Regions from separate parts of the Kocuria sp. KRD140 genome, predicted to be linked through region 4. Evidence: riboswitches for the same ligand, from Rfam matches in the RefSeq annotation. Region 4 holds a riboswitch; each other region holds the start of a gene.
The links. Region 4 has a riboswitch for thiamine pyrophosphate ahead of J1M36_RS02245 (bifunctional hydroxymethylpyrimidine kinase/phosphomethylpyrimidine kinase). Riboswitches for the same ligand answer to the same signal wherever they lie in the genome.

Region 1: it holds a riboswitch for thiamine pyrophosphate, as region 4 does, so the genes downstream of both, J1M36_RS08185 (ECF transporter S component) here and J1M36_RS02245 (bifunctional hydroxymethylpyrimidine kinase/phosphomethylpyrimidine kinase) in region 4, are expected to answer to the same signal.
Region 2: it holds a riboswitch for thiamine pyrophosphate, as region 4 does, so the genes downstream of both, J1M36_RS04760 (3-oxoacyl-ACP reductase) here and J1M36_RS02245 (bifunctional hydroxymethylpyrimidine kinase/phosphomethylpyrimidine kinase) in region 4, are expected to answer to the same signal.
Region 3: it holds a riboswitch for thiamine pyrophosphate, as region 4 does, so the genes downstream of both, thiO (glycine oxidase ThiO) here and J1M36_RS02245 (bifunctional hydroxymethylpyrimidine kinase/phosphomethylpyrimidine kinase) in region 4, are expected to answer to the same signal.

The regions. Positions count from the first base shown of each region.
Region 1 is NZ_JABFAW010000007.1:389,232-396,746, reverse strand. Features, by position in the region: gene J1M36_RS08205 (Na+/H+ antiporter subunit E) at 1-241, shown strand, start outside; gene J1M36_RS08200 (monovalent cation/H+ antiporter complex subunit F) at 238-507, shown strand; gene mnhG (monovalent cation/H(+) antiporter subunit G) at 504-869, shown strand; gene J1M36_RS08190 (DUF4235 domain-containing protein) at 997-1,269, shown strand; TPP riboswitch at 1,388-1,494, shown strand; gene J1M36_RS08185 (ECF transporter S component) at 1,553-2,176, shown strand; gene J1M36_RS08180 (ABC transporter ATP-binding protein) at 2,173-3,939, shown strand; gene J1M36_RS08175 (energy-coupling factor transporter transmembrane protein EcfT) at 3,936-4,739, shown strand; gene J1M36_RS08170 (aminotransferase class IV) at 4,825-5,778, opposite strand; gene J1M36_RS08165 (hypothetical protein) at 5,775-6,401, opposite strand; gene J1M36_RS08160 (low molecular weight protein-tyrosine-phosphatase) at 6,398-6,889, opposite strand; gene J1M36_RS08155 (TetR/AcrR family transcriptional regulator) at 6,930-7,515, opposite strand, start outside.
Region 2 is NZ_JABFAW010000004.1:116,844-124,358, reverse strand. Features, by position in the region: gene J1M36_RS04765 (LLM class flavin-dependent oxidoreductase) at 1-927, opposite strand, end outside; gene J1M36_RS04760 (3-oxoacyl-ACP reductase) at 929-1,693, opposite strand; TPP riboswitch at 1,739-1,870, opposite strand; gene nadE (ammonia-dependent NAD(+) synthetase) at 2,001-2,828, opposite strand; gene J1M36_RS04750 (enoyl-CoA hydratase) at 2,977-3,759, shown strand; gene J1M36_RS04745 (molybdopterin-binding protein) at 3,884-4,285, shown strand; gene modA (molybdate ABC transporter substrate-binding protein) at 4,306-5,076, shown strand; gene J1M36_RS04735 (ABC transporter permease) at 5,121-6,809, shown strand; gene J1M36_RS12690 (hypothetical protein) at 6,821-7,018, opposite strand; gene J1M36_RS12685 (hypothetical protein) at 6,997-7,245, opposite strand; gene J1M36_RS13085 (hypothetical protein) at 7,348-7,515, opposite strand, start outside.
Region 3 is NZ_JABFAW010000007.1:334,715-342,229, reverse strand. Features, by position in the region: gene J1M36_RS07935 (LutB/LldF family L-lactate oxidation iron-sulfur protein) at 1-1,886, shown strand, start outside; gene J1M36_RS07930 (LUD domain-containing protein) at 1,883-2,527, shown strand; gene moeB (molybdopterin-synthase adenylyltransferase MoeB) at 2,760-3,950, opposite strand; gene J1M36_RS07920 (thiazole synthase) at 3,947-4,888, opposite strand; gene thiS (sulfur carrier protein ThiS) at 4,891-5,157, opposite strand; gene thiO (glycine oxidase ThiO) at 5,154-6,440, opposite strand; TPP riboswitch at 6,430-6,554, opposite strand; gene thiE (thiamine phosphate synthase) at 6,675-7,337, shown strand; gene J1M36_RS07900 (thiol-disulfide oxidoreductase DCC family protein) at 7,503-7,515, opposite strand, start outside.
Region 4 is NZ_JABFAW010000002.1:3,415-10,929, reverse strand. Features, by position in the region: gene J1M36_RS02275 (folylpolyglutamate synthase/dihydrofolate synthase family protein) at 1-216, shown strand, start outside; gene J1M36_RS02270 (DUF4233 domain-containing protein) at 247-690, shown strand; gene ndk (nucleoside-diphosphate kinase) at 809-1,222, shown strand; gene J1M36_RS02260 (hypothetical protein) at 1,239-1,442, shown strand; gene J1M36_RS02255 (vitamin K epoxide reductase family protein) at 1,463-2,101, opposite strand; gene J1M36_RS02250 (Rne/Rng family ribonuclease) at 2,562-5,879, shown strand; TPP riboswitch at 5,960-6,055, shown strand; gene J1M36_RS02245 (bifunctional hydroxymethylpyrimidine kinase/phosphomethylpyrimidine kinase) at 6,043-7,515, shown strand, end outside.

The DNA of each region.
Region 1 (7,515 bases), on a different contig from region 4:
CGGCAACGGGATCCTGTACTTCCACGTGCTGGACGTCTCCACGCCGGAGGAGGCGGAGTCGTTCCGGGAGTCCGCGCTGAACATCGAGGCGGCGTGGATCAAGATCATGGGCTCCAAGGAGGACCTCGCGAAACTGGAGGCCTCGGGTGACGCGGGTGGCGCGGACGCCTCCGGCGCCGTCGCGTCGCCGACCACCAAGATGAACAAGGCCCTGGACGGCCTCAGGGAGGAGCGGCCATGACCATGTTCGACGTCGCCGTGTGGGTGTGCGGTGCGATTCTCACCGTGGCGGCCGCGGGCACGATCTACCGGCTGGCCAAGGGCCCGTCTCTGTTGGACCGGGTGATCGCCACGGACGTGCTGCTCGCGATCGTGGGTGCGGGTCTCGCCATCGAGATGGTGTACAACCACCACTCCAGCAACATCATCCTGCTCGTGATCATCTCCCTGGTGGGCTTCCTGGGCTCCGTGACGGTCGCGCGCAACGTGGGGTTGGAGCGATCATGAACTGGCACACCGTCCTGGACGTCATCGCGCTGCTGTGCCTCGTGGGGGGCTCCCTCATGTCCCTGGCCGCGGCGGTGGGTCTGGTGCGCTTCCCCGATCTGCTCTCGCGCATGCACGCCGGGACCAAGCCCCAGGTCCTGGGGTTGCTCCTGCTGCTCACGGCCGTGGCGATCGAGAGCGGCAATCCCGGCATGATCCCGCTGATGATCCTCGCGTGGCTGTTCCAGCTGCTCACGGTGCCCGTGTCCGCGCACATGGTGGGCCGCGCCGCCTACCGCTCCAAGCACCTGAACGAGAAGAACCTCGTGGAGGACGAGCTGCGCGAGGTCGTCGCGCGCGCCGGCGAGGAAGAATCTCGCTGAGGACGTAATTCTCGGTGGGGCCGGGTTCCTTCCGCCCCGTCGCGCCCGGCGCTTCGTATGCTGGGCAACGAGCACGACGTCGTCGGCCGCCCGGTGCCGCCGACACCCACAGGACAAGGAGAACCTCATGAACAAGGCAATGGACATTTTCGGCACGGTGGCGTCCCTGGGTGGTGTGGCCCTGGCCAACAAGGGTCTGTCCGCGGTGTGGAAGCAGGTCACGGGCAACGAGCCCCCCGCCAAGAACCCGGACCCGGACGAGGCCTGGACCGACATCATCATCTGGGCCGTGATCACCGGTGTCGTGGGCACCGTCATCAAGGTGGGGATCTCCCGCCAGGTGGCCAAGTTCGAGTCCAAGGACTCCGATCCCTCCCGCAGCTCCCAGAGCGAGATCTGAGCCGCGGGTCCCGCGCCACCCGTACGGGTGGGCCGGGGCCGCGTAGGACGCACGTACGACGGCGGGTGGCCGGGCACGCGAGATGCCCGGCCACCCGCCGTCGTGGTCTAGACTGGCGTCTCAACGACAGGGGAGCGCCACCGCGGCGCTGAGAGTGCGCGTGAGCGCAGACCCTCGAACCTGATCCGGCTCGTACCGGCGCTAGGGAGTCGAGTATCTCAAGGACCCGCTCGCAACGGCGGGTGGTGTTCTTCCCCTCCTGGGATCTTCAGGAGGATTCAGCATGACGCAGGTCGGTAACACCCCCACCCGTACACCGCGCGCAGGCGGCAACCGCAGCTCGTCGTGGCGGGTCGTGGACATCGTGGTCACCGCCGTGTTGGCCGCGGTGTGCGCCGTGATCTTCTGGATGTGGTCCAACCTCCTGTACCCGGCGGTCTCGGCGGGCACGGTGGCCTACCCGCCGTCCGCGGGCCTCATCGCGGGGGGCTGGCTCGTGGCGGGTACTCTGGGCGCCCTGATCATCCGCAAACCGGGCGCGGCCCTGTTCTGCGAGTTGCTCGCGGCCGTGATCGAGGGCTTCCTGGGTACGCATTTCGGGTGGCTCGTGGTGCTCTCCGGTCTGGTGCAGGGCCTCGGCGTGGAGGTCGTGTTCCTCCTGACCCGCTACCGCCGGTTCGGTCCCGTGACCGCGGCGATCGGCGGGGCGGTGTCCGGGCTGTTCCTGGGCGTGAGCGAGAACATCATGTACAACTTCGAGTGGGCCCTGGACCAGCAGGTCGTCTACGCGGCGCTGACCACGCTCTCCGGGGCCGTGATCGCCGGGCTGCTCATGTGGGCCGTGATGAAGGCCCTGCAGGCCACGGGTGTCCTCGGAGCACTGGCCTCCGGCGCCGTGCGCCGATGACCGCGGAACCGACCGTGCAGCTCACGGGCGCGCGGGTGGTCCTGGAGGGGTTCGGATGGCATCACCCCGGCCGCGAGACGCCCAGTCTGGTGGACCTGGACCTGATCATCGAGCCCGGCGAACGCGTCCTGCTTCTGGGCCCGTCCGGGGCCGGCAAGTCCACGCTCCTGCAGGCACTGGCCGGTGTGGACCAGGACCCTGACGGCCGTTCCGCATCGGGCGGGTTGAGCGTCGCGGGTGTCGACCCGCGCGACGCCCGCGGCACGGTGGGCTTCATGCACCAGGACCCCGAGACGCAGGTGGTCCTCTCGCGCGTGGGGGACGACGTCGCGTTCGGCCTCGAGAACCTCGCCGTCCCCCGCGAACGGATCTGGCCTCGCGTGCGGGAATCGCTCGCGCGCGTGGGCCTGGAGCTTCCTCTCGATCACCCCACCACGGCGCTGTCCGGGGGCCAGAAACAACGTCTCGCGCTCGCCGGGACCCTGGCCATGCGCCCGCGGTTGCTGTTGCTGGACGAACCCACGGCGAGCGTGGACCACGAGGGGGCGCAGCAGTTGTGCCGCGCCGTGGCCGATGCGGTGCGTGAGGACGGGACGACCCTCGTGGTCGTGGAGCACAGGGTGGCCCTGTGGGAACCGGTCGTGGACCGCGTGATCGTGCTGGGCGACGACGGTCGGGTGGCCTTCGACGGCCCCGCGCAGCAGACCCTGCAGGACGCCCGGGAGCTGTTGCAGCACCAGGGGACGTGGGTCCCCGGCTGGGTACCGCGCACTCGCACTCCTGTGCATGCCTTGAAGGGCATGGATCCCGCGGCACGGCGGACAACCTCCTCCACGGAGCCACACGGCAACACGCCACTCGCGGCGTGTTCGGAGAATGCGCGGGCCGCGTCGTCCATGAGAGCTCCGGATGTCGCGGAGTCTGCGCAGGATACGGGTGGTTCCCCCACCGTGTCCGTCGCCATCGCACGGGGCACCACCTTGTTGAGCGCGCGCGACCTCGCCGTGTCCCGGAGCCAACCGGGCCGGCGAGCGCTCGCGCGGCGGCGTCGTCGGGCGCTCACCGCGTGGCGGCGTGGGGAGACGTACCCGGAACCGGATGTGCGCCCGGGGGCCGCGCCGGCGGCGGAGAACATCACCGTGGACGTCCGCGCGGGGCACGCGCTGGCCGTCACGGGCGTCAACGGCGCGGGGAAGTCCACCCTCGCGCTGACCCTCGCCGGACTGCTGCTGCCCGTGCGCGGTACCGTGCGGGCCACGGCCGCCCTCGCGACCGACGCGCCCGCCGATCCCTCCCTGTGGGACGGCGCGGAACTGGTCTCCCGCGTGGGCACCGTGTTCCAGCACCCCGAGCACCAGTTCCTGCGGCCCACGGTGCGCGAGGAACTCGCGTTCGGTCCCCGACAACGACGACGCCGCGCGGGCCGACGCGATGCGCGCGTCACCGACGCGATGGCGGACGCGGACGGCGCCCGGGTGGCCGAGCTGCTGCGACGGCTGCGCCTCGAGGAGCTTGCCGAGGCCAACCCGTTCACCCTGTCCGGCGGGCAGAAGCGGCGACTGTCCGTGGGCACGGTCCTGGCGGCGTCCCCGCGCGTGCTGATCCTGGACGAACCCACGTTCGGTCAGGACGCCCGGACCTGGAAGGAGCTCGTGGACCTGTTGGTCGAGGAGCTGGACGGGGGAACGGCCGTGGTGGTCGTGACCCACGACCGGGATCTGGTCGCGGCCCTGGGCGCGCACGAGCTGAGGCTCGGCTCATGAGCACGGTCGCGAGCGTGCTGCCCACCGTGGCCCGCACGGGATTGCTCGCCCGGACGAATGCCGTGGTGAAACTGCTCGGGGCTCTCGTGATCACGGCGGTGCTCGTGGTCAGCGCGGACCCCGTGACGAGCGGCGTGGCACTCGGGGGACAGCTGATCCTGCTCGCCGCCGCCGGGATCGGTCCTTGGCGGTTGCTCACGACCCTGTGGCCGATCGTGGTGGCCGCATTGATCAGCGGGTGGGGGACCGCGGTGCTCTCACCCGAGGGCGGTCCCGTCCTGCTGCACCTGGGCTGGATCACGATCACCACGGGATCCCTCGCGGCCGGTGGCGCGATCGCACTGCGTGGGCTCGCGATCGCCCTGCCCGGGATCACCGTGCTGCTCACGACCGACCCCACGGACCTCGCGGACGGTCTCGCCCAAACCCTCAAGCTGCCGGCGCGCTTCGTGCTCGCGGCGCTCGCAGCCCTGCGGCTCGTGGAGGTCATGGTCACCGAGTGGGGTGTGCTCGCGGCGGCCCGGCGCGCCCGCGGTGCGGGGGGAGCGCGGGGCCCGTGGGCCGCTCTCACCGAGTTCGCCGGTCTCGCGTTCACGTTGCTCGTGCAGTCCTTGCGCCGGGCCACGCGCCTGGCCATGACCATGGAGGCGCGCGGTTTCGGGGCGGGTCCGCGCACATGGGCGCGCGTGCCCCGTTTCGGCCGCGTGGACGTGGTCGTGGGGTGTGCCACCGTGCTCATCGCGGTCGCCGCGGTGACGCTGTCCCTGCTCACGGGGGCGCACCGCTTCATCTGGCAGTGATGCGCCGAAGGTGACGGGGGAGCACTCGCGCCCGGGCATGTCGAGACGGGACGGGCGGTGCGGGCGGCGACCAGCCGTGACGCGCTCAGCGCCCCGGGCGGCCCAGCAGGAAGTCCGTAAGGGCCCGGGTGAGCTGCGGGTCCGAGGCCACGGGCCGCCCGTCCACACTCGTCACGGGAACCGCGAGCCGCACGGAGGACGTGAGCCACACGGCGCTCGCCCCAAACAGGTCCTCGGGGTACAGCGGTCCGTAGTCCACGGCCCAGCCGCGCTCGCGGGCGGCGTCGAAGATCCGCGCCTGCGACGTCCCCGGCAGCACCCCGCGGGACGGTTCGGGCGTGAGCAGGGTGGGCGCAGCGCCGTCGTCGAGCCGGGCGCAGACCACCGAGGACGTGGCGCCCTCCAGGATCCGGTGGTCCGTGGAGGACATGAACACGGCGTCCTGGGCACCGTGGGCGTGCGCATACCGCACGGCGGCCATGTTGACCGCGTAGGACAGGGTCTTGACCCCAGGGAGCAGCCACGGCAACCCGGTGTTCTCCGCGGGGTCGTGGCCGCGTTCGAGCAACACCACGGACACCCCCGTGCGCCGGGCGGCGAACGTCCGCTCGGGGACGGGCGAGACCGTGAGCCACGCCCACGGCTGGTCACCGGGGACACCGCGGCTGATGCTCAACTTGACCGTGTGCTCCGCCCCGAGATTGACCGAGGGGTCCCGGGAGCCGGGACCGGCCGCCGCGAGCGCCGTCGACAGGGCTTCGCGCCACGCATCCGCGGACGGCGCGGGCAATTGGGCGGTCCCCGCGGAATGCCCCAGCCTGGCCAGGTGGGCGTCGAGCTTGTACGCGGTGCCGTCCAGGACGTGGAGGGTCTCGAAGACGCCGTCCCCGCGGGTGAGACCCTGGTCCTCGAGGCTCACGTGCGCCTCGCCCGGGGCCACGAGCCGCGGCGGGGCACCGATCGGGGAGATCAGCACGGCCGCGGTGGGTCCGGGCGCTGCGGGGGACGGAGCGGGCGTCCCGGCACCGGTCGAGGTCACGGGGTGTCCCGCTGCTCCGTGCCCGGTTCCTGGGGTGAGGGTCCGGGGTGGAGGATCTCGGCGGACTCCCACACGGGGTCCTCACCGAGGTAGTGCTCCTCCTGCTCCGCCCACTCGTCCCAGTACTTCTCGTACGTGGCGCCGTCCCGGTCCAGAGCGCGCTGTTTGCGCTGGGATGTGGGAAGTTCCACCCACACCGAGACGTCCAGCAACGCCCGGGCCTCGCGGTGACACGCACCGACACCCTCCACGAGCACGATCTGCGCCGTGCGGGTCAGACGGGGGGTGCCCGGCTCGTTGGTGAGCCAGTCCCACGCGGTCCAGTGGGCGTCCTCCTCGCGGCGCAGCGGTTCGAGGATCTCACCGCGGTACCGTTCCATGCCCTCCAACAGTCCGTTCCACCCGGGGTAGATGTCCTCGAGGTGGAAGCTCACGACGTCGTGCGAGCGCTCCAGCACCCGCGAGAGTTGCTCGGTCAGCGTGGTCTTGCCCGCTCCGGAACGGCCGTCGATGCCCACGATGAACGGCTTGCGCGTGGGTGGGGGCAGCAACCGTGCGAGGTTGACGCCGTCCGGGTACTGGGCGATCTCGTCGTCCTGGAAACCCTCGTCCGGGGAGATCACCGCGCGTCGATCCGATCCTCGACCCACGAGACCACGCCCGGGGTGGCGGCCGTAATCTGTTCCCACGCGGTGTCGAAGTCGTCCGAACCGCCGTACCACGGGTCGGCGATGTCGAGGTCCGTCTGTGAGTCGGCCACGGCCGGGTCGAAGCTGCGCATGAGCCGGACCTTCCGGGCGTCGTCCGTGGGCAGTCGGCGCTGCAGCTGGTCCCTGTGGGACCCGGTCATGGCGAGGATCAGGTCCGCGTCCGCGAGCTCGGCGTCCGTGATCCTGTGTGCCTGATGCTCGGGCAGTTCCAGGTGGTTCCTGCTCAGGACGGTGCGGGCGCGGGGATCCACGGGGTTGCCGTGCTCCTCGTCACTCACGCCCGCCGAGCTGACGCGGACGCGCTGCGCGAGACCGGCGTCGGTGAGCTCGGATCGCAGCAGGGCCTCGGCCATGGGCGAGCGGCAGATGTTGCCGGTGCACACCGTGACGATGGAGAACATGACCTCCACTGTACGAAAAATCCGTTCCCCGTGAGTGGCCTCAAGGTGTCGAGGAGCCACCCCACGTCTGACGTTCGATGCCCGCGAGCAGCAGTTCCAGGCCCGCGATGTATTCCGAGCGGTCGTCGTGGTCACCGAACGAGCCCAGCATGGCACGCACCACCGGGAGCATCCCCGGCCCCGAACGGCCCGCCCGTTCCAGTTTTTCGTGCACCTGCCGGGCGGATTCCTCCGCGGCGGGCCGGTTGTGACGGTAGGCGATTCCCGCGCCCGTTCCGAACGCGTAGTTGGCCACGGCGAGGGATGCGTAGAACCGCTGTTCGGCGTCGAGCTCCATGCGCTGCAGCAACTGTCCCGTGCATTCCCACGTGCGCAACGCGTTCTCCTCGCTGCGGGTGGTGCTGAGCAGCTGCCCGGCGAGCCACGGGTGCTCGCGCATCTGGGAGAACAGGCACAGGCACAGGCACAGGCACCGCAGTTCCTCGAGGGCCTGCGCCGTGGCCGCGCTTGTACGGGGATCCGCCCTGGGTGCCGGGAAGGCCTCGAACTCCTCCGGCCCCGGCTCACCGTCCCTGCACAGCGCGTGGAACTGGCCCAGCGCGCGGCCCAGGACCTCGCTCGTGACC
Region 2 (7,515 bases), on a different contig from region 4:
GAGGGCCTCTTCGTGCGTGCGGCCCACGTACGTGACCAGACCGGGCATCACGATCACGGAACCGGGATCACGCCCGGCGCGGGCCACTTCGGCCTTCACCGCCGCGTAGTACTCCTGCGCGGCGGGCAGGTCGTAGGCCACGGCGTAGATCCCCTCTGCAAAGTCGGCCGCGAGTGCCTTGCCGGGCCCGGAGGCACCCGCTTGGAAGAGGACCGGTTCCCCCTGGGGGGAGGGCGGAACCGTGAGGGGTCCATCCACCAGGAAGTGGCGGCCCTCGTGGTGCAGACGGTGCAGCTTGGAGGGCTCAGCCCACCGGCCCTCCGGGTCTGCGGTGACGGCGTCCTCGTCCCAGCTGGCCCACAGGGCGCGGGCCACCTCCACGAACTCGCGGGCGCGCTCGTAGCGCTCATCCTTGGTCGGCATGGCCCGGTAGCCGTGGTTGCGGGCCTCGGAGTCCCACATGGAGGTCACCACGTTCCACCCCGCTCGCCCGCCCGAGATGTGGTCCAAGGACGCGAGCATCCTGGCCGCGTGGAACGGGGTGAAGAACGTGGTGGACACCGTGCACACCAGGCCGACGCGCTCGGTGGCCCGCGCCATCGCGGACAGCGCTGTCAGGGGTTCCAGGCTCCAGCGGGGTCCGCCGGAGACGTCACCCACGCTGTGCCCGTCCGCGAAGAACACCGCGTCGAACAGACCGCGTTCGGCAGTCCGCGCGAGCTCCTCGTAGTAGGCGATGTCCGTGAGGCGGTGCACCGGGGAGCCCGGCGCGCGCCACGCGGCCTGGTGGTGGCCGGCCCCGTAGAGGAAGGCGTTGAGGTGCAGCGTCCGGGCGGGTGTCCCGGGCGGCTGGTTCACCTGGGTGGGACGGGTGGACGCCGCAGGGGCGGCGGACGGGGTCCGCGCGGTGTCGTGCGGGGCGGCCATGTCAGTCCATCACCAGTCCACCGTCGACCACGAGGTTCTGCCCGGTGACGCCGCGGGACCAGTCGGAGGCGAAGAAGAGGGCGGTGTCCGCGAACTCCTCCGGGCTGGTGACCCGACCCAAGGGCGTACCGGCGGCAATGGCGTCGAAGACTTCGGCCGGGGTAGCGGCACTCGCGTCCGTGGTGCGTAGCAGGCCACCGGAGATCATGTTCACGGTGATGCCCAGGGCCCCCAGGTCCTTGGCCGCCGTGCGGGTGAGGGAGAGAAGGGCGGCCTTGGCTGCGGTGTAGTCGTGGTAGGGGACCACGGGGTTCTGGAAGAGATTGGTGCCGATGTTGATGATGCGCCCGTGTCCGGACCGGCGCATCCCCGGGACGACCGCCTGGATCACGTTGAGTCCGCCCACGACCGCGCCGGTGAACTGCTGGGAAAGATCCTCGGCGGCGAGGTTTTCGAGCGAGGGGCGGGCGTCCCCGTTGAAGCTGAAGTCCACCAGCGCGTTGTTCACGGCCACCGTGATGGGCGCACCGAAATGGTCCTGGGCGAGTGCCACCATCTGCTGCACCTGCCCGGCATCGGTCACGTCCGCCCGAACGGCAATGACCTTGTCCTCACCGAGTTCGCGCACCAGTGAGCGGGCGCGGTCCTCGCTCGTGTGGTAGTTCACGACCACCCGGGCGCCTTCGCGGGCGAAGGCTCGGCTGAGGTGTTCACCCAGACCCCGGGCTCCCCCGGTGATCAGGACGATGGTGGTGTCGATCCGCATGCTCACTCCTGTGGCTCACGGCGAAGAACGCGGTGCGCCACCCGTGCGGTGCCACCGTGACATCCCTTCGCCAGTACTAACTGGACAGGTTCGACGGGTGTCATCTCAGCCATTGCATCCAGGGCTCCCCGGCCCGGTGGGTCGTGGGAACGTGCAGCGGCACCCCGTGTCACTGGGCCCAGTCTAAGCACAGGGGGGCCGGACCGGGGTCGCGCACGGCGCAGGCCGTCGGAGGGCATGGCCAATGCGGTTGTCCAGCGCAGTCAGGCCAGGGTCGTCCCCTTGGACATCGCGCGGACGGGGAGGATCAGCCCTCCCGCCACCACTCGTCCGCCGGGGTCACCGGGACCGTGCGCTTGTGGCGGGTGCGCAGGAACGTGCTTTCGATCTTGCGGGCCACCTCCTCGGGGACGTCCTTGCCCTCGAGGAAGTCGTCGATGTCGTCGTAGCGCAGGCCCAGCTCGTCCTCGTCCGTGCGCCCGGGGTTCTCGTCCAGGAGGTCCGCGGTGGGGACCTTGCCCACGAGTTGCTCGGAGGCCCCCAGGTACGCGAGCACCTGGCGGTTCTGCCGTTTGTTCAGCCCGCCCAGGGGCAGGACGTCCGCGCCGCCGTCGCCGAACTTGGTGAAGAACCCGGTGACCGATTCCGCCGCGTGATCCGTGCCGATCACCAGCAGGTTGTGGTCCCCGCCCACCGCGTACTGCGCCGTCATACGCACGCGGGCCTTGGTGTTACCGCGGGTGAAATCGGTGAGCTGCTCACCGGTCGCGGCACCGTAGGCGGACTCGAAACCGCGGACGGCCGGCGCGACGTCGTACGTGATGACCCGGTCCGGCTGAATGAATTCGAGCGCCGCCTGGGCGTCGGCCTCGTCGTGCTGGATCCCGTGAGGCAGCCGCATGGCCACGAACTCCGCCTCGATCTCGTCCTCGCGCAGTTTCTCGACCGCGAGCTGAGCCAGGCGCCCGGCCAAGGTGGAGTCCAAGCCGCCGCTGATCCCCAGGACGAATCCCGCGGTGTGCGTGGCCTTGAGGTAGTCGCTCAGGAAGTCGACGCGGCGTTGGGCCTCCCGCTCCGGATCGATCTGCGGAGAGACGCCGAGCTCGGCAACGATCTGTGCTTGCAATTCACGCATGCGTCCATGCTAGTGGCCGGTTCCCGCGGGGACAGGGGCCTACCGCCAGCCCGTCCCGTGGCCCGGAGGACGGAGGCCGGCGCTGGGCCCCGGTGCTGGACCCCCACGCTCGGACACGCCCCCGAGGGACCTATGAGATGCTGATCACATGAACGAGAACTCCTACGAGACCATTGAAGTCCGCCGCGAGGGACGCGTGGGTGTCATCACCCTGAACCGTCCCAAGGCACTGAACGCGCTGAACGAACAGACCATGCGGGACGTGGTGGCCGCCGCGACCGAGCTGGACCGTGACTCGGGGATCGGCGCGCTGATCCTCGCAGGTTCGGAGAAGGCCTTCGCGGCCGGTGCTGACATCAAGGAGATGTCCGGCAAGTCCGCGTCCGATATGTACCACGAGGACTTCTTCGCGGGGTGGGACGCTTTCGCCCGGCTGCGCACCCCCAAGATCGCCGCGGTGGCCGGTTACGCGCTCGGCGGTGGGTGCGAGCTCGCGATGATGTGCGATCTGATCCTCGCCGCGGACACTGCAGTGTTCGGTCAGCCCGAGATCGCCCTGGGTGTGATCCCCGGGATGGGCGGCACCCAGCGCCTCACCCGCGCCGTGGGCAAGGCCAAGGCCATGGACATGATCCTCACCGGACGGCAGATGCGCGCCGAGGAAGCCGAGCGTTCCGGTTTGGTCTCCCGCGTGGTCGCAGCGGACGAGCTCATGGACACCGCCCTGGAGGTCGCCGGAAAGATCGCGGAGATGTCCAAGCCCGCGGCCCAGCACGCGGTCGAGACCGTCAATGCCGCGTACGAGTCCGGGTTGTGGGCCGGCGTCCAGCACGAGCGGCGGGTCTTCCACGGGCTGTTCTCCACCGCGGACCAGAAAGAGGGCATGTCCGCGTTCGCGGAGAAGCGTAAGGCGCGGTTCTCCCACGAATGAGCCCTGTAGGGGACGACGACGCCGCGCGGCCCGGTCCGCGCGGCGTCGTCGCGTGTCAGGTCAACACCACGCAAGTGCGGTTCAAACAGGGCCGTGGTTCCGCAGATGCGGATAAACTGCTCCCATGACCCACCTCCGTATCTCCCAGGCCGCGACCTTCGTGGGCGTCAGCGACGACACCGTCCGGCGGTGGATCGAGCAGGGCACGCTCACCGGGCACAAGGATTCCGCGGGGTACGCCGTGGTGGACGGCGCCGAACTCGCGGCATACGCGCGCGACAACGCCGTGAGCCCTCAGGATCCCGCCGGGGTGAACAGTTCGGCGCGCAACCGCCTCGTGGGACTCGTGACCGCCGTGACCTCCGATCCCGTGATGTCCCAGGTGGAGCTGCAGTGCGGCCCGCACCGGATCGTCTCGCTCATGAGCTCGGAAGCGGTGCGTGACCTGGGGCTGGAACCGGGGTCCGTGGCCACGGCCGTGGTGAAGTCCACCGCGGTCATCGTCGAGACCGAGGGGCGCAAGTGATGGGGCGCGCGGCGACACGCATGCGCGCCCTGGCTTGCTCGGTGAGCGCGGTGGCGCTCTCCGGATGCGCGGGAGCGTCGGACGGGGGAGGGGACGCGGCGTCGTCGTCCGATCAGGAGACGACCCTGCGGGTGTCCGCGGCGGCCTCGCTGACCCATTCCTTCGACGAGCTCGCGCGCACGTTCGAGGCGGCGCACCCGGGGGTGAAGGTCAGCATGAACTACGGAGGCTCGTCCGGGCTCGTGCAACAGCTGACCCAGGGCGCCCCCGCGGACGTCTTCGCCTCCGCTGACCAGAAGAACATGAAGAAGCTCACGGACGCGGGCCTGGCCGCGGGGGAGCCGAGCGTGTTCGCGACCAATGTGCTCACCCTCGCGGTACCCAAGGACAACCCCGCGGACATCACCTCCTTCCGGGACGTGGTGGACCGGGACGTCAAGCTGGTCACGTGCGCCCCGGAGGTACCGTGCGGTGCGGCCACGCAGGAGATCGAGAAGGCCAACGGTGTCGCGCTTCACCCCGTGAGCCAGGAGAACGCGGTCACGGACGTGCTCGGCAAGGTGACCTCCGGGCAGGCGGACGCGGGGATCGTGTACGTCACGGATGCCAAGTCCGCGAAGGACAGGGTCACGACCGTCGAGATCCCGCGCACGGATCAGGCGGTCAACAACTACCCCGTGGTCGCCCTCAAGGATTCCGCGGAGCCGGAGCTCGCCCGGCAGTTCGTGGACCTCGTCCAGGGTGACGAGGGCCGGAAGGTCCTGGGGGACGCGGGCTTCGGCGCACCGTGACGCGCGGGTTCGTCACGACCCCCCGGTGGATCCTGGTCCCGGCGGTGGCGGGGGCGTTGGTCATCCTGTTGCCCTTGCTCGGCATGGTGCTGCGCATCGATTGGGCGCACCTGGGGGAGTTGCTCACGAGCGAGTCCTCGCTCGCCGCGCTGTGGTTGAGCCTTCGCACCGCGGTCGTGTCCACGGCGCTGTGCCTGGTGCTGGGGTGCCCGCTCGCCCTGGTTCTGGCCCGTTCCACCGTGCGCGGCCTCACGCTCCTGCGCTCACTGGTGCTGCTGCCGCTCGTGCTGCCACCTGTGGTGGGCGGTATCGCGCTGCTGTACACCTTCGGACGCATGGGTTTCCTGGGCGGCACCCTGTCCTCGGCGGGCGTGGACATCGCGTTCACCACCGCGGCCGTCGTGTTCGCCCAGACGTTCGTGGCCCTGCCGTTCCTGGTGGTCTCCCTGGAGGGCACGCTGCGCACCGCGGGCGTTCGCTACGAACGGGTCGCGGCGGGCCTTGGTGCATCCCCCACGCGCACCCTGTTCCGGGTCACGCTGCCCCTGGTGCTGCCCGCAGTGCTCTCCGGGGCCGCGCTGTCCTTCGCGCGCTGCCTCGGCGAGTTCGGCGCCACCCTCACGTTCGCGGGCAGCCTGCAGGGCGTGACCCGCACGCTCCCGCTCGAGATCTACCTGCAGCGCGAGACCGATCCCGACGCCGCCGTGGCCCTCTCCCTGCTGCTCGTGCTCGTTGCTCTGCTCGTCGTGGGGGTCAGTGCTCCCTCCCGACGACGCCGCGGCGCCGGCTTCCGCGCCAACCTCACCCGGTGGTTCGCGCCGGGTCCGCAGTGGGGTCCCCATCCGGAGGGATCACGGCCCCGGTCCGGTGGCTCGACGCAGTCCTCGAAGGACAGCCGCACTGCCCATGCGGTCGGTGACCGACCCGCGGCCGGGTCTGGGACGGCGGACGCCGGGGCCGGGCGAAATGGCGCCGTGGTCAGGACCGCAGCCGCATCCGCGGTTGCACCCGGGGGCGCGTCGGGCCTAGGGGTGAGCACGCCCCGCGTAGCGGGGGAGGCGCCCGGACTGATGGTCCGTGTTGAACACGACCGCCGCCGTGTGGCCGCCGAGTTCACGGTGGAGCCGGGAACCACCGCGGCCCTGATCGGGCCCAATGGCGCGGGGAAGTCCACCGTGTTCGACGTGATCGCGGGCCTGCTGGCCCCCGACCGCGGTGAGATCCGGGTGGGGGACGAATCCGTGCTGCGCGCCGGTGGGGCGGCCCAGGACATGTGGGTCCCGGCGCATCGCAGGGGCGTGGCCCTGATGGCCCAGGAACCGTTGCTGTTCCCCCATCTCAACGTGCTCGACAACGTGGCCTTCGGCCCCCGGGCGAGTGGCGCGGGGAAGGCGATGGCGCGGCGTCGTGCCCTGGCGTGGCTGCGCGAGGTGGACACGCGGGCGTTCGCCCAGCGCATGCCGGACGAGCTGTCCGGCGGGCAGGCCCAGCGCGTGGCGATCGCGCGGGTGCTGGCCGCCGAGCCGCGCGTGATCCTGCTGGACGAGCCCCTGAGCGCCCTGGACGTGACCGCGCGGCCTCGGATGAGGAAGGTGCTCCAGCGGGTGCTCGCCGGGCGCACCGCAATGATCGTGACGCACGACCCGCAGGACGTGGCCGAGCTCGCGGACCATGTGGTGCGGCTGGAGCGGGCCGGCAACAGGGATCCGGCACCGCGCACGACCGCCGACTGAGCGCGGCGCGCCTACTTCACCTCGCGCGTGAGCACACGCCAGATCCCGATCACCAACGGGACGGACAGCAGGGCGAGGCCGAACGCCGCGCCCTGTAGCACGGCGATCAGCTGGGTGAGCCACCCACCCGCGAGCTGTCCCCAGTCCGGATCGGGATTCAGGGACTGGCCGGTCAGCGCGGCGAGGATCAGGAAGGCCACGAGGGCCATGACCCAGGCGAGAGCACCGCGATGGTGCCCAGCGCCGCCACCGAGAGCAGTTTGGCGAGGACCACGCGCAGCCTGCGGGGTTCCTGCGTGAAGGGGATGAGCGCGGTGCGCTGGCTCCACTCATTGCATGCCGTGATGATCCCGAGCACGGGCAGCAGCAGACCCTGGGGGTCGTGGTCACGGCCAGGGCCGCCGACAAGGGTGCGCCGTCGTTGCGTGCGACCCACATCAACAAGCCCAGAGCCAGAGCGGTCAGCATGCCGATGGCGATCAGCAGACCGCGCCCGGCGCGGGTGCCCCCCGCTTGCGCAGCTCGACGCGCGGCAGGGTCAGGGGCACACGGCGTCGAGCTCCAGCATCTCGTCCACCCGCGCCCTGCCCGCATCCGTGATGGTGGCGGAGAGCTGCAGCACCTCGCGGCCGGTGCGTCCGGGGTGCTGCGCAGCGGCGTCGAGCATCACGCCCACGTGTCGGCTGGGGTTCGGCAGCTCCGCGTA
Region 3 (7,515 bases), on a different contig from region 4:
AGAACAAGCAGATGCGCGCCAACATCCGGCACGCCACCCACACCATCCGCGCCAAGCGCGCTGGCGTGGTGGGGGAAGTCCCTGACTGGAGCGAGCTGCGCGACGCCGGCTCCGCCATCAAGGAGACCGTGATGGCGGAGCTGCCCGAGCTGCTCGAGCTGTTCGAGGCGAACGTGACGGCGCGCGGCGGCGTCGTCCACTGGGCCCGGGACGCGGACGAGGCGAACGCCATCGTGACCCGTCTGGTCCAGGAGCAGGACACCACGGACGTGATCAAGGTGAAGTCCATGGCCACCCAGGAGATCGGGCTGGACGAGCACCTCTCCGAGCACGGGATCACCGCCACGGAGACGGACCTCGCCGAGCTCATCGTGCAGCTGGGGCGGGACAAGCCCTCCCACATCCTGGTGCCCGCGATCCACAAGAACCGCGAGGAGATCCGCGAGATCTTCAGCCGCGAGATGCCCGGCGTCACCGAGGAGCTCACGAGCGAGCCCCGAGTGCTCGCGGAGGCCGCGCGGCAGCACCTGCGGGAGAAGTTCCTCACCTCCAAGGTGGCCATCAGCGGCGCGAACTTCGGCATCGCGGAGACTGGCACCCTGTCCGTGGTGGAGTCCGAGGGCAACGGGCGCATGTGCCTGACCCTGCCCGAGACCCTGATCACCGTGATGGGCATCGAGAAACTGTTGCCCACCTACCAGGACCTCGAGGTGTTCTTCCAGCTCTTGCCGCGCTCCTCCACTGGCGAACGCATGAACCCGTACACCTCCCTGTGGACCGGCGTGACGCCCGGGGACGGCCCCAAGAACTTCCACGTGGTGCTCCTGGACAACGGGCGCTCCGCGGTGCTCGCGGACCCGCAGGGTCGCTCCGCACTGCACTGCATCCGGTGTTCCGCGTGCCTGAACGTGTGCCCCGTGTACGAGCACGCGGGCGGGCACTCCTACGGCTCCACCTACCCCGGTCCCATCGGGGCGATCCTCTCGCCGCAGCTCACGGGCATCACGTCCGAGAAGAATGCCTCCCTGCCGTACGCGTCCTCCCTGTGCGGGGCGTGCTACCAGGTGTGTCCCGTGAAGATCAACATCCCCGAGATCCTCGTGCATCTGCGGGACGAGGACATCCGCGCCCAGCACGGGAAACGCCCGGACCACGCCCACCCTGCACCGGTCTCCAAGGACCCCGCGGTGGGCGGGGACGACAACTGGCGCGAGGAGAAGTCCCTGACCGCGGACGAGGGCCGGGGTGGGCAGGACACTGCCCCCCAGAAGGGCACCCTCCAGGAGCTCGGTTCTCGGGCGCGTCGCGCAGGACGCCGCATCCGAGGAGCCGTGCCTTCCCGCGGTGTGCCCACGCAGATGGACGCCATGATGAAGGGCGCTTCCTTCGTGATGTCCTCTGGTCAGCGGATGTCCTTGGCGGAGCGCGGGCTACCCATGGGCCGTGTCATCGCCGGCCGCGACCGCGCCATCGGTTGGCTGCCCGGCATGGTGGGCGGCTGGACCGCCGAGCGCGACATCCCCGAGCCCCCCAAGGAGTCCTTCCGCAACTGGTGGAAGAAGCACGAGGGGGAGACCGGGGAACGACTCGAGCGCGACGGCGTCACTGCAGCGCCGGGAACCGAGCGCACCGGTGCGGGGCTTGCGGAGGACCACCCGGCGTCGTCCGTCGAGGTGGCAACCCCCCAGGGCTCGCACGGCGAGTCCAAGGCAGCCCGGACCGAGGAGACCGCGGCCGGCACCGGCCAGGACGCCGCCACCCCGGGTGCCGGCGCGGATGCCGTGGCCGGGGCGTACAGTGCTGCCACGGGCGACCCCCACGAGGACAACATCGCACCCCGCAACGGCCACGCAGGCCGCGGGAACCAGGACGGAGAGCCGGCATGAGCGCCGACGCCAAGACCGAAATCCTCGAGCGGCTCAACGGTGCGCTCGCGGACCACCCGCGGGCACCCCGCGTGCCCCACGACTACCGGCACACCTCGGACCTCGGGCGGGACGAGATCATCGACATGCTCGAGGACCGGTTGCTGGATTACAAGGCCAACGTCTACAGGGAGACCGCGCAGACCGTGGCGCAGCGCGTCGCCACCCAGCTTGGGACCTCCGCGCGCTACGTGATCCCCGAGGGCCTCGACACCGCGTGGTTGCCTGAGGAGACCGCCGCGCGCCGGGCCATCGTGGACCCCAATGACGGTCGCAAGGCCTCCGCGCTGACCGTGCGGGACCTCAACCAGGTGGACGCCGTGGTGACCTCCTCCACGGTCTCGTGCGCGCAGACGGGCACCATCTTCCTGTCCGGGCGCCCGGACGAGGGTCGGCGCGCCATCACCCTGGTGCCGGACCACCACATCTGCATCGTGCCGCTGGACTCCGTGGTGGAGCTCATCCCGGAGGCCATGGCCCGCGTGGAGCCCACTGCGCCCACCACCATGATCTCGGGGCCCTCGGCCACCTCGGACATCGAGCTCGAACGCGTGGAGGGTGTCCACGGTCCGCGCACGCTGGACGTGATCCTGCTGGGTTGAGGCCGCGCGGTCCTGTCCCGCATACTTCGAGAAAGGTCCCCGTCGCCCGCGTTACCGCGGTGACGGGGACCTTCGCGTTCACACGTTGCTCACCAGCAGCGATCGCTCACGAGGAGCTGCCGCGCGCTACAAGCGATCAGTCAGTCCAACGGCTATCCACCACGAACCGCTGGACCTCATGGTGACACACGCGCGGAAACCGCTCCTTGAGGAGGAGCTGTGATCGAACGGGTCAGTAGCGCGGCAGCGCCGGGTCCACCCGGTCGATCCACGCGAGCACCCCGCCGTCCAGGTGCTTCACGGTGTCCTCCCGCAGGGCGTAGTCCCTGCGCAGTGCCGCGAGGGCCTGGGCGGAACGGGCACCGGCCTTGCAGTGCAGGATCACGGTGCCCTCCGCCTCATCCGGAAGAGCCGTGACACCCCGGTCCAGGACGTCCTGCAGCGGCACGTGCACGGATCCGGGGATGGCCACGAGATTGCGCTCCCAGTCCTCGCGCACGTCCACGAGCGTGAAGGACGTCTCCCCGAGGGACCGGGCGGTCAGTAGCTCGGCCAGCTCCGGGGCGGTGACGGTCTCGTGGGGGGCGGGAGCGGCGTCGTCGTCGGAGGGCAGACCGCACGCGAGCGCCACCCGCGAGAGATCCGTGACGGGTGGGCGGTGCGGGTCCGGCAGGACCGTGAGCTCGCGCCACGTCTGGGCCAGGGCGTCGTGGATGAGGACCCTGCCGAGCAGGGGACGGCCAATGCCCGTGATGAGTTTGAGCGCCTCGGTGACCATGACCGAGCCGATCGTGGCCGGGAGCATGCCCAGCACACCGCCCTCGGCGCACGAGGGGACCTGGCCCGGCGCGGGCGCTTCCGGGAACAGGTCGCGGTACACGGGGCCGTGACCGGACCAGAACACGGAGACCTGGCCGTCGAAACGCAGGATGGAGCCCCACACCACGGGGATGCCGGTGAGTTCGGCGGCGTCCGAGACCAGGAAGCGTGTGCCGAAGTTGTCCGCGCCGTCCATGATCAGGTCGTAGCCGGAGAAGATCTCCAGGGCGTTGTCGGTGCTCAGCCGCTCGGGATGGCGGTGCACGGTGACCAGGGGGTTGAGCCGGGCCACGGCATCCGCGGCGGAATCGACTTTGGGCCGGCCGATGTCGGCCATCCCATGGACCACCTGGCGTTGCAGGTTGGACACGGATACGACGTCGTCGTCGACCACGCCGATGGTCCCCACCCCGGCGGCCGCGAGGTACTGCAGCGCGGGAGCGCCGAGCCCGCCCGCGCCGATCACCAGGACGCGTGCGTTCTTGAGCCGACGCTGCCCCGTCTCGCCCAGTTGCGGCAACGTGAGGTGGCGTGAATAGCGTTCGAGTTCCTCGCGACTCAGATCGGAGGCGGGGGCCACGAGGGGTGGTAGCGGGGTGCTCATGAAACCTGCGATTCCAGCTGTGGGGTGGTGGATGAAGGCGCGGGCCAGTCCCCGCGGGGCGCGTCGGCGGTGTCGATGCGCCCGGCCATGGGCGAGGACGCCACGGCGTGCGTGCGCCGCGCGATCCGCCCCGCGCCGCGGGCCAGGTGCCCCGCGAGCACGGCGTGCTTCATGGCACTCGCCATGGCCACGGGATCCTGCGCGCGGGTCACGGCGGACGCGAGCAGGACGGCGTCGCACCCGAGTTCCATGGCCAGGGCCGCCTCGGACGCCGTGCCGATCCCGGCATCCAGCACCACGGGCACGGACGCGCGGGACGCGATGAGTTCGATGTTGTGCGGGTTGAGGATCCCCAGACCCGTGCCGATGGGAGCACCGAGGGGCATCACGGCCACGGCCCCGGCGTCCTCGAGCCGCAGCGCGAGCACGGGGTCGTCGGACGTGTACGCGAAGACCTTGAAACCGCGCCGAGCGAGTTTCTCGGTCGCGTCCAGCAGCTCCACACCGTCCGGGAGCAGGGTGTCCTCGTCCGCGATGATTTCGAGCTTGACCCAGTCCGTCTCCAGCGCCTCGCGCCCCAGTTCAGCGGTCAGCAGGGCGTCCCGCGCGGTGTAGCACCCCGCGGTGTTGGGCAGCACCCGGATGTCGTTGCGGCGCAGCAGCCCGTACAGGCTGTCCTGCGGTGTCCCGGTCGACGACGCCGCTGCGCCACCTCCCGCGCGACCGCTCGCCCGGTTCGCCGTGCCGGATGCTTGCGCACCCGCTGACGAGGCGGGGCCGGGCGCGAAGCGGCGCAGGGCCACCGTGGTCAGTTCCGTCCCGGAGGCCAGCAGGGCCCGTTCGAGCATTGCGAAATCGGTGAGGCCCCCGGTGCCCATGATCAGCCGGGACGAGAGCTCCACCCCAGCCACGGTCAGGGGGGTTCCGTGCGTGGTCATGTTCAGCCTCCCTGCACCGCGGTGACGATCTCCACGGATTGACCCGCTTCCACGGGGGTCGTGGCCCACAGGGAGCGGGGGATCACGGCGTCGTCCACCGCCACGGCAATCCCCAGGGGATGGCCGTCCGCGGCGGTGCCCTCGGGTGTGATCTCGCGGCCCGTGAGGTCGACGACGGCGCTCGCGACCGTCAACCCCGGGGTCACCGCCACGGGGGAGCCGTTCACGATGGCCGTGGAGGAATTGTCTGTGGTCTCGGGCGCGATCATTCGAGTCCTCCATGCATCTGGGGATAGCTCTCGGGTGTGGTGAACGGGGCCTCGGGGGCGGGGTTCGAGTGCCGGGCCGGGTCGGTGTCGGCGAGGAACGCGGCGTCGGACCCGTGGTCCGCGAGCGGGTCCAGGACGCCGGTCACGAGCTCCGCCGCGAGCCGGGACGCCACGGGGGTCAGCAGGATGCCGTGACGGAAGTGACCCGTGCTGATCACGAGCCCGGCCACCGAGGTCTTCCCCACGTACGGCAGGTCGTCGGAGGTTCCCGGGCGGGCGCGGGCCATCATCTCCAGGACGTCGCAGTCGTCGATCGCGGGGACCACGGTGCGCGCGTCCCGCAGCAGTTGGTGCACGCCACCGGCGAGCACGGATTCGCGCCCGTCCTCGCGGCTCGTGGCGCCCAGCACCAGGGTGCGGTCCTCGCGGGGGACCATGTACACGGGTCGACCCAGGACCTGGGCGCGCACCGTGCGCGTGAGCAAATGCGATTCCCCGGGGGCCAGGGCGGTCTCGGGAACCCGCAACCGCAGGATGTCCCCGAACACCGGGCGCAATCTGAGGTCGAGTCCCTCGGGCAGCCCGCCCATGGTGTTGGCGGTCAGCCCGGTGGCCACGACCACGGCGTCCGCGGGGATCATCTCACCGGAGTCCACCTGCACGCCCGTGGCCTGCCGGGGTTCCCTGCGGGAGGTCAGCACGGTGTCCACGCGGGAGGTCAGCCACTGCGCCGGTCCGGCGTCGGGGACATCCCCGATGGTGGTCAGCTGCGGGCAGTTCAGGGTCTCCACCAGGGCGGCCGCGAGCATCCGGGGGTCCACCTGGCGGTCGGAGACGATCCGTACCGCACCGCTCAACCGCGGCGCAAGAGCCGGTTCCAGGTGCCGGGCCTCCCGCGTGGAGATCTCCTGCACGTCCATCCCGGAGGCGATCTGGTGTGAGGCGAGGTCGGAGAGGGATTGGGCGTCCGCGGCATCGGCGGCCACCACGAGCGTCTCCTCGGTGCGGTAGCCCGTGGGCAGGCCCGTGGCCGCGGTGACGCGCTCCACGAAGTCCGGGTACTCCGCGGCGGAGGCCCGCATGAGGGGGTAGAGGCGTTCCTGGCCGTATTGGGTCTCGGCGATCGGTGCGAGCATGCCCGCGGCCGCGCGGGTGGCGCCCCACGCCGGGCGGGGATCGACGACGGTCACGGCGGCCCCGCGGCGTCGTAGTTCGAAGGCCGTGGCCAGGCCCACGAGACCAGCTCCGGCCACGACCACGTGGTCACCGAGGTGCTCGGGCATTGTTCCTCCCTCCGGCGGCATGATCCGCATCAGGTGATCCGGTCGGCGGCTCACGCCCTCTCAGCCCGCTGCGGTGGTTGTTGCCAACGTGTGCGGACTCCCGTGGAGTTCGTCGAACGGCGACGAACGGCCCTGCCAGTCTAATCACCCCTAGCTGTGGAACGCAGGGGGACTTCGCGGCGGGCTGATCGGGCGAGGTGTCCGCGGGCGCGCGGTTCGTGCCACGATGGCCGCATGGGACACACGAGCCAGACGGGTACCGGGCGCCGCGCCGCCCTCGAGAACGCGCGACTGTACGTGTGCGTCACGGCGCGCCACGAGCGCGGTGACCTGCGCGAATTTCTGCACGCCGCGTACGAGGGCGGGGTGGACATCATCCAGTTGCGGGACAAATCCCTCGAGGCCGCCGCGGAGATCGAGGCCATCGAGGTACTTGCCGACGTCGCCCGTGAGCACGGCGCACTCTTCGCCGTCAACGATCGTGCGGACGTCGCGCTGCTCACCGGCGCGGACGTGTTCCACGTGGGCCAGGGCGATCTCACCACCGCGCAGGCTCGGCGGGTCCTGGGGGACGACGTGGTGATCGGGCGGTCCTGTCACTCCCCGGCCCAGGTGGACGCCGCCGTGGCCGACGCCGGGCTCGACTACTTCTGCACAGGGCCCGTGTGGGAGACCCCCACCAAGCCGGGTCGCGCGGCCGTGGGGCTCGAGCTGCCGCGCTACGCCGCTCAGCAGGCGGGGGACAAGCCCTTCTTCGCGATCGGTGGGGTCGACACCGCGCGGTTGCCGTCCGTGCTCGACACGGGTGCCTCGCGCATCGTGGTCGTGCGGGCCGTGACCGATGCGGAGGACGTCACCGCGGCGGCGCGGGCGCTGCGGGACACGCTGCCCGGGTGAGCCCCGATCTTTGAACGCGGTGGAGCGGCGGCGCCGCGGTGGGATGGCACCGCTCGGGTGGCGACGTGTTCGGTGGGGTGGTGCGCGTCGGGGCGGAGTCATGGCGCCGCAGTGTCTTGCCGTCGCGCGGGTGGCACGGCTCGCTCGGTACGCGGAGCGGAACCGTTACGGGGTCCCG
Region 4 (7,515 bases):
TCCCAGTCCCCGCGCGCTGTGGCACCCGAGGAACTCGCGGAGATCGCCGAGGACATGGGCTTCGACGAGGACGCCGTGCACGTGAGCGAGCGACTGGACGATGCGTGCGCCGCGGCCATCCAGGACGCCGCGGCCCGCGAGCAGTTCGACGGCGCGGTGCTCGTCACCGGGTCCATCACCGTGGTGGGTGAGGCCCGTGTGCTGCTCGGACTCTGAGCCCGCCGCCCCGACCATGGAAGGAGCCCGATGGCCCGCATGACCAAGGCCCAGCGCGAATGGCGCCCTGGCCAACCCAAGAAGCCACGCTCGATCAAGACGATGTTCGCCTCGAGCGTGCTCTCCATCGAGGCGTTCATCGTGTTCTTCGCCGCCCTCGCGGCGTTCGGACTCACGGCGCGGGACTGGAGCACGGCCGGGAAACTGTGGCTCATGGGCGGATCGGTGGTTCTCGCCCTGGTGTTCCTGCTGGCGTGCGGCCTCCTGCGCAAGCCGTGGGGGTATGCCCTCGGGTGGGTGCTGCAGGTCGTGCTCATCGCCACGGGAGTGCTCGTGCCCTCGATGTTCGTGATCGGCGTGTTGTGCGCCCTGGCCTGGTGGTACGCCGTGGTCAAGGGTGGCGCGATGGATCGTGAGAACGTGCGGCGCGCGGAGGAACAACGCCGCTGGGAGGTCGAGAACCCCCTGACGTGATCACCGTCTCCCGGCCGCGGTCCCCGGGCGTTGCCGCGCGGGGACCGCAGGCCGTTAGGCTCGGAACGGAACCTGATCGACCGAGGACTCCGCGTGGGTCCACAGCAAGGAGAAGCACATGACGCAACGCACCCTCGTCCTCGTGAAGCCGGACGGCGTCCAGCGCGGCCTGACCGGGCAGATCCTGGCCCGCATCGAGGCCAAGGGCTATACGCTCGCGCAACTCGAGCTCGTGACGGCGACCCGCGAGATTCTCGAGCGGCACTACGAGGAGCACCAGGGCAAGCCGTTCTTCGAGCCGCTCGTGGAGTTCATGCTCTCCGGGCCCGTCGTGGCCGCCGTGGTCGAGGGGGACCGGGTCATCGAGGGCTTCCGCAGCCTCGCCGGTGCCACCGAGCCCACCACGGCCGCCCCCGGTACCATTCGCGGCGATTTGGGTCGGGACTGGGGCGAGAAGGTGCAGAAGAACCTCGTGCACGGCTCCGATTCGCCCGAGTCTGCCGAGCGGGAGATCGGCATCTGGTTCAGCTGAGCTGAACGCGGGATCCATGACCGACTACGACCCGCGGATCGTCGACCTGTACGACGGGGACAACCCCGACGGGCCGGACCAGGCCTTTCGTGACCGCGGCATCCTGACCGATCAGTTACGGCGCGCCGGGTTCGAGGTCGACGCGGTTCGGGGCGACTGGCAGCGGACGCCATTCGACGGCACGCACCCCATCATGGTGTTCGAGGCGCACGCCGTCTGAGCGCGGCGTCGGTGAACGGCTCAGGCGAAGATCGCGGTCGAGAAGCGCACCGCGATGATCCCGAAGACGATCACGAGCACCCCGATGCCCAGGAGCCACGCCCACGCGGCGGAACCGGCGGCGGTGCCACGCGAGGAACCGATCAGGCCGGCGCGGCGCATCCGCGCCGTCGTATGCGCGAGCAACAGGGTCTGGGCGCACCACACGATCATGCAGTACAGGCACAGGGCGTTGATGTTGAAAGTGGTCTGCCACCACAGCCACAGGGTGAACACCGAGCCGGCGGCGATCCCCAGCCACAGCAACCACCAGAACCAGCTGGCGTAGCGTGCGCCGGCGAGCACGCCCACGGCCACGGCGATCACCACGGCGTACGCCACGATCCCGATGAACGGGTTGGGGAAGCCGAAGAGCTCCGCCTGCGGGGTGCGCATGACCGTGCCGCACGAGAGCCACGCGTTGATGTCGCAGCTCGTGCGGTGTCCCGCGTCCTTGTAGATCGCGAGCCGTTCCGCCACGAGCACGGCCGATGCGGCGAAACCCACGATCGAGAAGATCACCGCGAGCACGGCCCACGAGCGGTCCGAACGGGTGGCGGGGGCCGGAGTCGTCTCGCGTGCCCGGTCGGTCAGGGGAGTGGTCGCGGAAGTTGGGCTCACGCGCTCGATCGTAGACCACGCGCATGACGACCCGCCGGGCGCGGGCCGCCCGTGGCGGCGGGTGACGCCGGCACACACCCCGTACACGCGCTGTGGTCCGGCCGGTGGAATGTGGTACGGACCACCCGGAATGCGCCCCGGCCCGGGGTGACTGTGAGATACTGCCAATGGTCGGGCCTCAGCCGCACGTGAGGAACCGGCCCGGCAGGAACACCGATCTCCCTCGGTACGGACCCGCGCTCTCACAGGATCGAGCGCGTCCGGAGCGGGGCAAGTTCGCGGTCCCCACGGACCCAGCGACTCGGGCATCCGCCGGCTCGCGGACAGTGCGCGTGACATACGCCGCGCCCGCGAGTACGACTTTGACTTCCGGCGGCCGCGTGGCAAACACCGGCTCGACCGACCGAGCACACCTCGGGCCCGGGTGCGGGCGGTGTCCCGAGCAGGAGCACAACTTCACATGGAACCTGAGAAGGACAACGCGGAACAGTCACCCCTCGAGACTGCCGCCACCACCCCCGTCGAGGACAGCACCACCACCGACCCCGCCGTCACGCCTGATGCACCGGCCGACGACGCCGCCGTTCCCCATTCCGAGCCCGACGCCGCCGTGCCCGCCGACACCGCTACCGGGCAACCCGCGACGACCGACGCTCCCGCCGAGGATCCGGGGACGTCCGATTCCGCGGCCACCGCTTCCGACGATGCTGGCGTTGCGCACACGCCCGCGCGCGAGATCCCAGTGGCCGAGATCCCCGAGGCCGAGCAGCCCGCGGAGAGTAGCGAGGACGAGATCGCGCTCGATGTCGAGGACGCAGCCGGTGACGCCGCTGAGCGCGCCCGCGAGACGGATGAGCAGGCCGCTCAGCGCACCGACGGGCTCGAGCAGACGACGCAGGCCGGCGAAGGAACCGGCTCGGCCGAGGCGAGCGACGAGCAGACCGACACTTCGGAACAGACGGACGCGCAGCCTGTACAGGCCGAGGAGTCCGCGAACGACCAGCCCAGCACCCAGGAGAACTTCGGGGCCTTCGGTCCCGGCGCCTCCCTCATGTTTCATGCCCCGGACCCGGACGAGATCCGCCGTGCCGCCGAGGAGCAGGCTGCCCGACTGCGCGAGGCCGCCAAGGAACGCGACGCCCAGCGCGAGGCCGAGCGGGCCGCGCGCAAGGACGTGGACAGCGAGGACGACAAGTCCGGCGAGGTCACGAGCAAACGGCGTCGCCGGCGACGTCGCGGTGACGAGGACATGGAACTCGTGGACGAGTCCGACGGCTCGGTGACCCGGGTCCGCGCCCCGCGCGGTGCCGGTGAGGGCACGGGCAGCGACGAGGTGACCGGGGTCAAGGGCTCCACGCGGCTCGAGGCCAAGCGTCAGCGTCGTCGTGAGTCCCGGCAGTTCGGCCGCCGCCGCCACGTGATCACCGAGGCCGAGTTCCTGGCCCGGCGCGAATCCGTGGAGCGCAAGATGCTCGTGCGGCAGAAGGACGACCGGATCCAGATCGGTGTGCTCGAGGACGGGATCCTTGCCGAGCACTTCGTCTCGCACACCCAGCAGGACTCGCTGATCGGCAACGTGTACGTGGGCAAGGTGCAGAACGTGCTGCCGTCCATGGAGGCCGCCTTCGTGGACATCGGCCGCGGCCGCAACGCCGTGCTCTACGCCGGTGAGGTGGACTGGGACGCCGCCGAGCTGGGCAGCAAGCCCCGCAAGATCGAGAACGCCCTGAAGTCCGGGGACACCGTGCTCGTGCAGGTCACCAAGGACCCCGTGGGGCACAAAGGTGCTCGGCTCACGAGCCAGGTGTCCCTGCCCGGTCGCTACCTCGTCTACGTCCCGGGCGGTTCCATGACGGGGATCTCCCGCAAGCTCCCGGACGTGGAGCGCCAGCGGTTGAAGAAGATCCTCAAGGACCGGTTGCCGGAGGGTGCGGGCGTGATCGTGCGCACTGCGGCGGAGGGTGCCTCCGAGACCGAGCTGACCAACGACATCAATCGGCTGCGCTCGCAGTGGGAGCAGATCCAGGACAAGGCCAAGTCCACCAAGACGCTGGCCCCGGAGATGCTGTACGCGGAACCGGACCTGACCATCAAGACCGTGCGGGACGTCTTCAACGAGGATTTCACCGCCATGGTGGTCCAGGGCGAGCAGGCGTGGGACAACATCGAGGCTTACGTGACCTACGTGGCGCCCGACCTGCTGGACCGCCTCGAGCGCTGGACCGGCGATGACGACCTCTTCGAGCACATGCGCGTGGAGGAGCAGATCCAGAAGGCCCTCGAGCGCAAGGTCTTTCTGCCCTCCGGCGGATCGCTCGTGATCGACCGCACCGAGGCCATGACCGTGGTGGACGTCAACACCGGCAAGTTCACCGGCTCCGGGGGCAACCTCGAGGAGACCGTGACCAAGAACAACCTCGAGGCCGCCGAGGAGATCGTGCGGCAACTGCGGTTGCGGGATATCGGCGGGATCATCGTGGTGGACTTCATCGACATGGTTCTGGAGTCCAACCGCGATCTCGTACTGCGCCGGCTCGTGGAGTGCCTGGGCCGGGACCGCACGAAGCACCAGGTGGCCGAGGTGACCTCCCTGGGTCTCGTGCAGATGACGCGCAAGCGCATGGGTACGGGGTTGCTCGAGGTCTTCTCCGAGCCGTGCGAGGAATGCGCGGGCCGCGGCGTCGTGGTCCACGACCACCCCTTGAAGGGCCGCTCCGGCGCGGCTCCCTCCGACCAGCGCGGCACTCGACACGAGCGTAAGCGTTCGCGCAACAAGCAGCACAACGGTGCGCAGGACAAGCCCAGGAACGGCAACCAGCACCACGGTTCGGACGAGCCGGACCAGGCGCGCGTGGAGGCCACCCGCACGGCGTTCGCGAACATCGCCGCGGCCTCCTCCCACGACGAGTCCGGCGACGCCGCACGGAATGCTTCCCAGGGCACCGCACCGCAGTCCGGGGGCGGGCAGGCCGAGGACACCGGTTCCCAGGAGCAGCAGACCTCCCGCGGTCAGCAGGGCGGGGAGCACGCGTCCGAGAACTCCCACGGGGAGTCCGAGGGCGGGCGCCGTCGCCGCAAGCGCCGCGGCAAGCGCAGCCGCGGTCGCGGTCAGCAGGGCGAGGACAACGCCGTGCAGAACGACGGTTCCGGCCGGGACGGTTCCGGGAACGACTCGCGCGGGGATTCCCGGTCCGAGGACCGTTCCGGTGGGGACTCGTCCGCGAGCCTCACGATCCACGGCGAGGTCATCGAACTGCCCCACGGGCAGTCTGAGCAGCGGGGGAGCGAGGGCACCCAGGAGGCCCTGTCCCTGGATTCGCTGAGCGCCGCGTTCACGGATGCGGGCGAGGACGAAACCTCGACCGAGGGTGCCGTTCAGGATGCGGACGCCGCGCCCCAGCCGCGAGAGGCCGTGTCGAAGCGGTCGGCCGCCGGACACGCGCCGTCGAACTCCGGGACTGCGCAATCCAGTGCAGGGCAGACGAGTGCCGCGCAGCAGCAGAGTTCCGGGGCGGCGTCGTCCGCCGGCGGGAACCGGCCGGCGGAGGCGCCGGCGGCTCCGGCCCGACGGCGTCGTGGGTCGCGGCGTGCCGTGGCGCCGGCGGCCGCGCCCGGAACCGCGAGGGTGGAGACCCACGAGTACACGCAGGAACGGCAGGTCAGCCGTTTCACCGCGGAGGCCGGGGCCGCGACCCCCGCGGCGTCCGGTGACCAGCCCACCATCGTGGGTGTGGGCATCAAGGCTCAGGACATCACGATGACCGGCAAGCAGGACTGAGTGACCGGCGGCTGGATCCGTCGCCATGCGAGCACCGCAGGGGCACCCGGGATTCCGGGTGCCCCTGTGGCATGATCGGGGACACACACACGGGGTGCTGCGCACTGCGGCTGAGAACACACCCGTCGAACCTGATCTAGCTCGTACTAGCGAAGGGATTGTCGTGGACACCACGCCTTCTACCGCCATACCCCGCGTCCTCTCTATTGCCGGAACCGATCCCACGGGCGGGGCGGGTCACGCCGCGGACCTGAAATCCATCGCCGCACTGGGCGGGTACGGGCTGAGTGTGATCACCGCAGTGGTCGCCCAGAACACCCGGGGCGTCGTGAGCGTGCACACCCCACCCGTCCAGGTCCTGCGGGACCAGCTGGACGCGGTCGCCGGGGACGTCACCCTGGACGCGATCAAGGTGGGGATGCTCGGCTCCGTGGAGGTCATCGACACGGTCCGGGACTGGCTCATGGTGGGGCGCGCACCCGTGGTCGTGATCGACCCCGTCATGGTCGCCACGGCCGGTGGGCGATTGCTGCGTCCGGACGCCGAACGGGCCCTACGGGAGCTGCTGCCCCACGCGAATCTGATCACCCCCAACCTCCCGGAACTCGCGGTGCTGGCCGAGCGCCCCGTGGCCGCGACCTGGGACGAGGCGCTCGAGCAGGGACGCGCGGTCGCGGCGGCGTTCCATACCCGGGTCCTCGTGAAGGGTGGCCACTTGGCCGGGGACACGACCCCGGACGCCCTGTTGCTCCCCGGTCAGGACGAACCCGCCGCGTTGTTCGAGGGTCGCAGGGTGCACACGCGTAACACCCACGGCACCGGGTGCTCGCTGTCCTCCGCGGTGGCCACGGTCGTGGCGCGGACCGGGGACTGGCCCGAGGCGATCCGCACGGCCCGCACATGGTTGCGCGGTGCACTGCGCGGCGCGGACGAGTTGCACGTGGGTCACGGCAACGGTCCCGTGCACCACATGCACCACGTCCAGCACCTCGTCACGGATCCGGCGTTCGTGATGACGGCCGCCGCGGAATCCGAGGGCCCCCGGTTCACCGATGAACTGTGGGAGGAGAGCGCCCCGGTGCGTGAACGCATTGCCGCCCTGGCGTTCATCCGGGGCCTCGGGGACGGCACCCTGGACCCGGGCGAGTTCGAGCTGTACCTGGACCAGGACATGCAATATCTGCAGTACTACTCCCGGGCGCTGGCCCTGCTCGCGGCCTCCGCCCCGGACGAGCGTTCGCGCGAACACTTCGCCGCGGCGTCGGCCTCCGTGGTCTCGGTCGAGTCCGCGCTGCATCGAGCCCGGCTCGGGGACCGGGAGCCCATGCCGCCGAGTGACGTCACGAGCAGTTACGCGGACTTCCTGCTGGCGCGCACGGGTCAGGACGGCTTCGCGGTGGGCTCCGCCGCGATCCTGCCGTGCTACTGGCTCTACGCCCACGTGGGTGCGGAGCTCACCCGTCGTGCCCGCGTCGCGGGACCGCAGCACCCGTTCGCCGACTGGCTCAGCACGTACGACGATCCGGACTTCCAGACCGCGACCGAGTCGGTGCGCGAGATCGTGGACCGGGAGGCCGCCCACGCGGACCCGGCCACCCGGGAGCACATGCGCCGCGCGTTCCACCGGGCGTGCGCG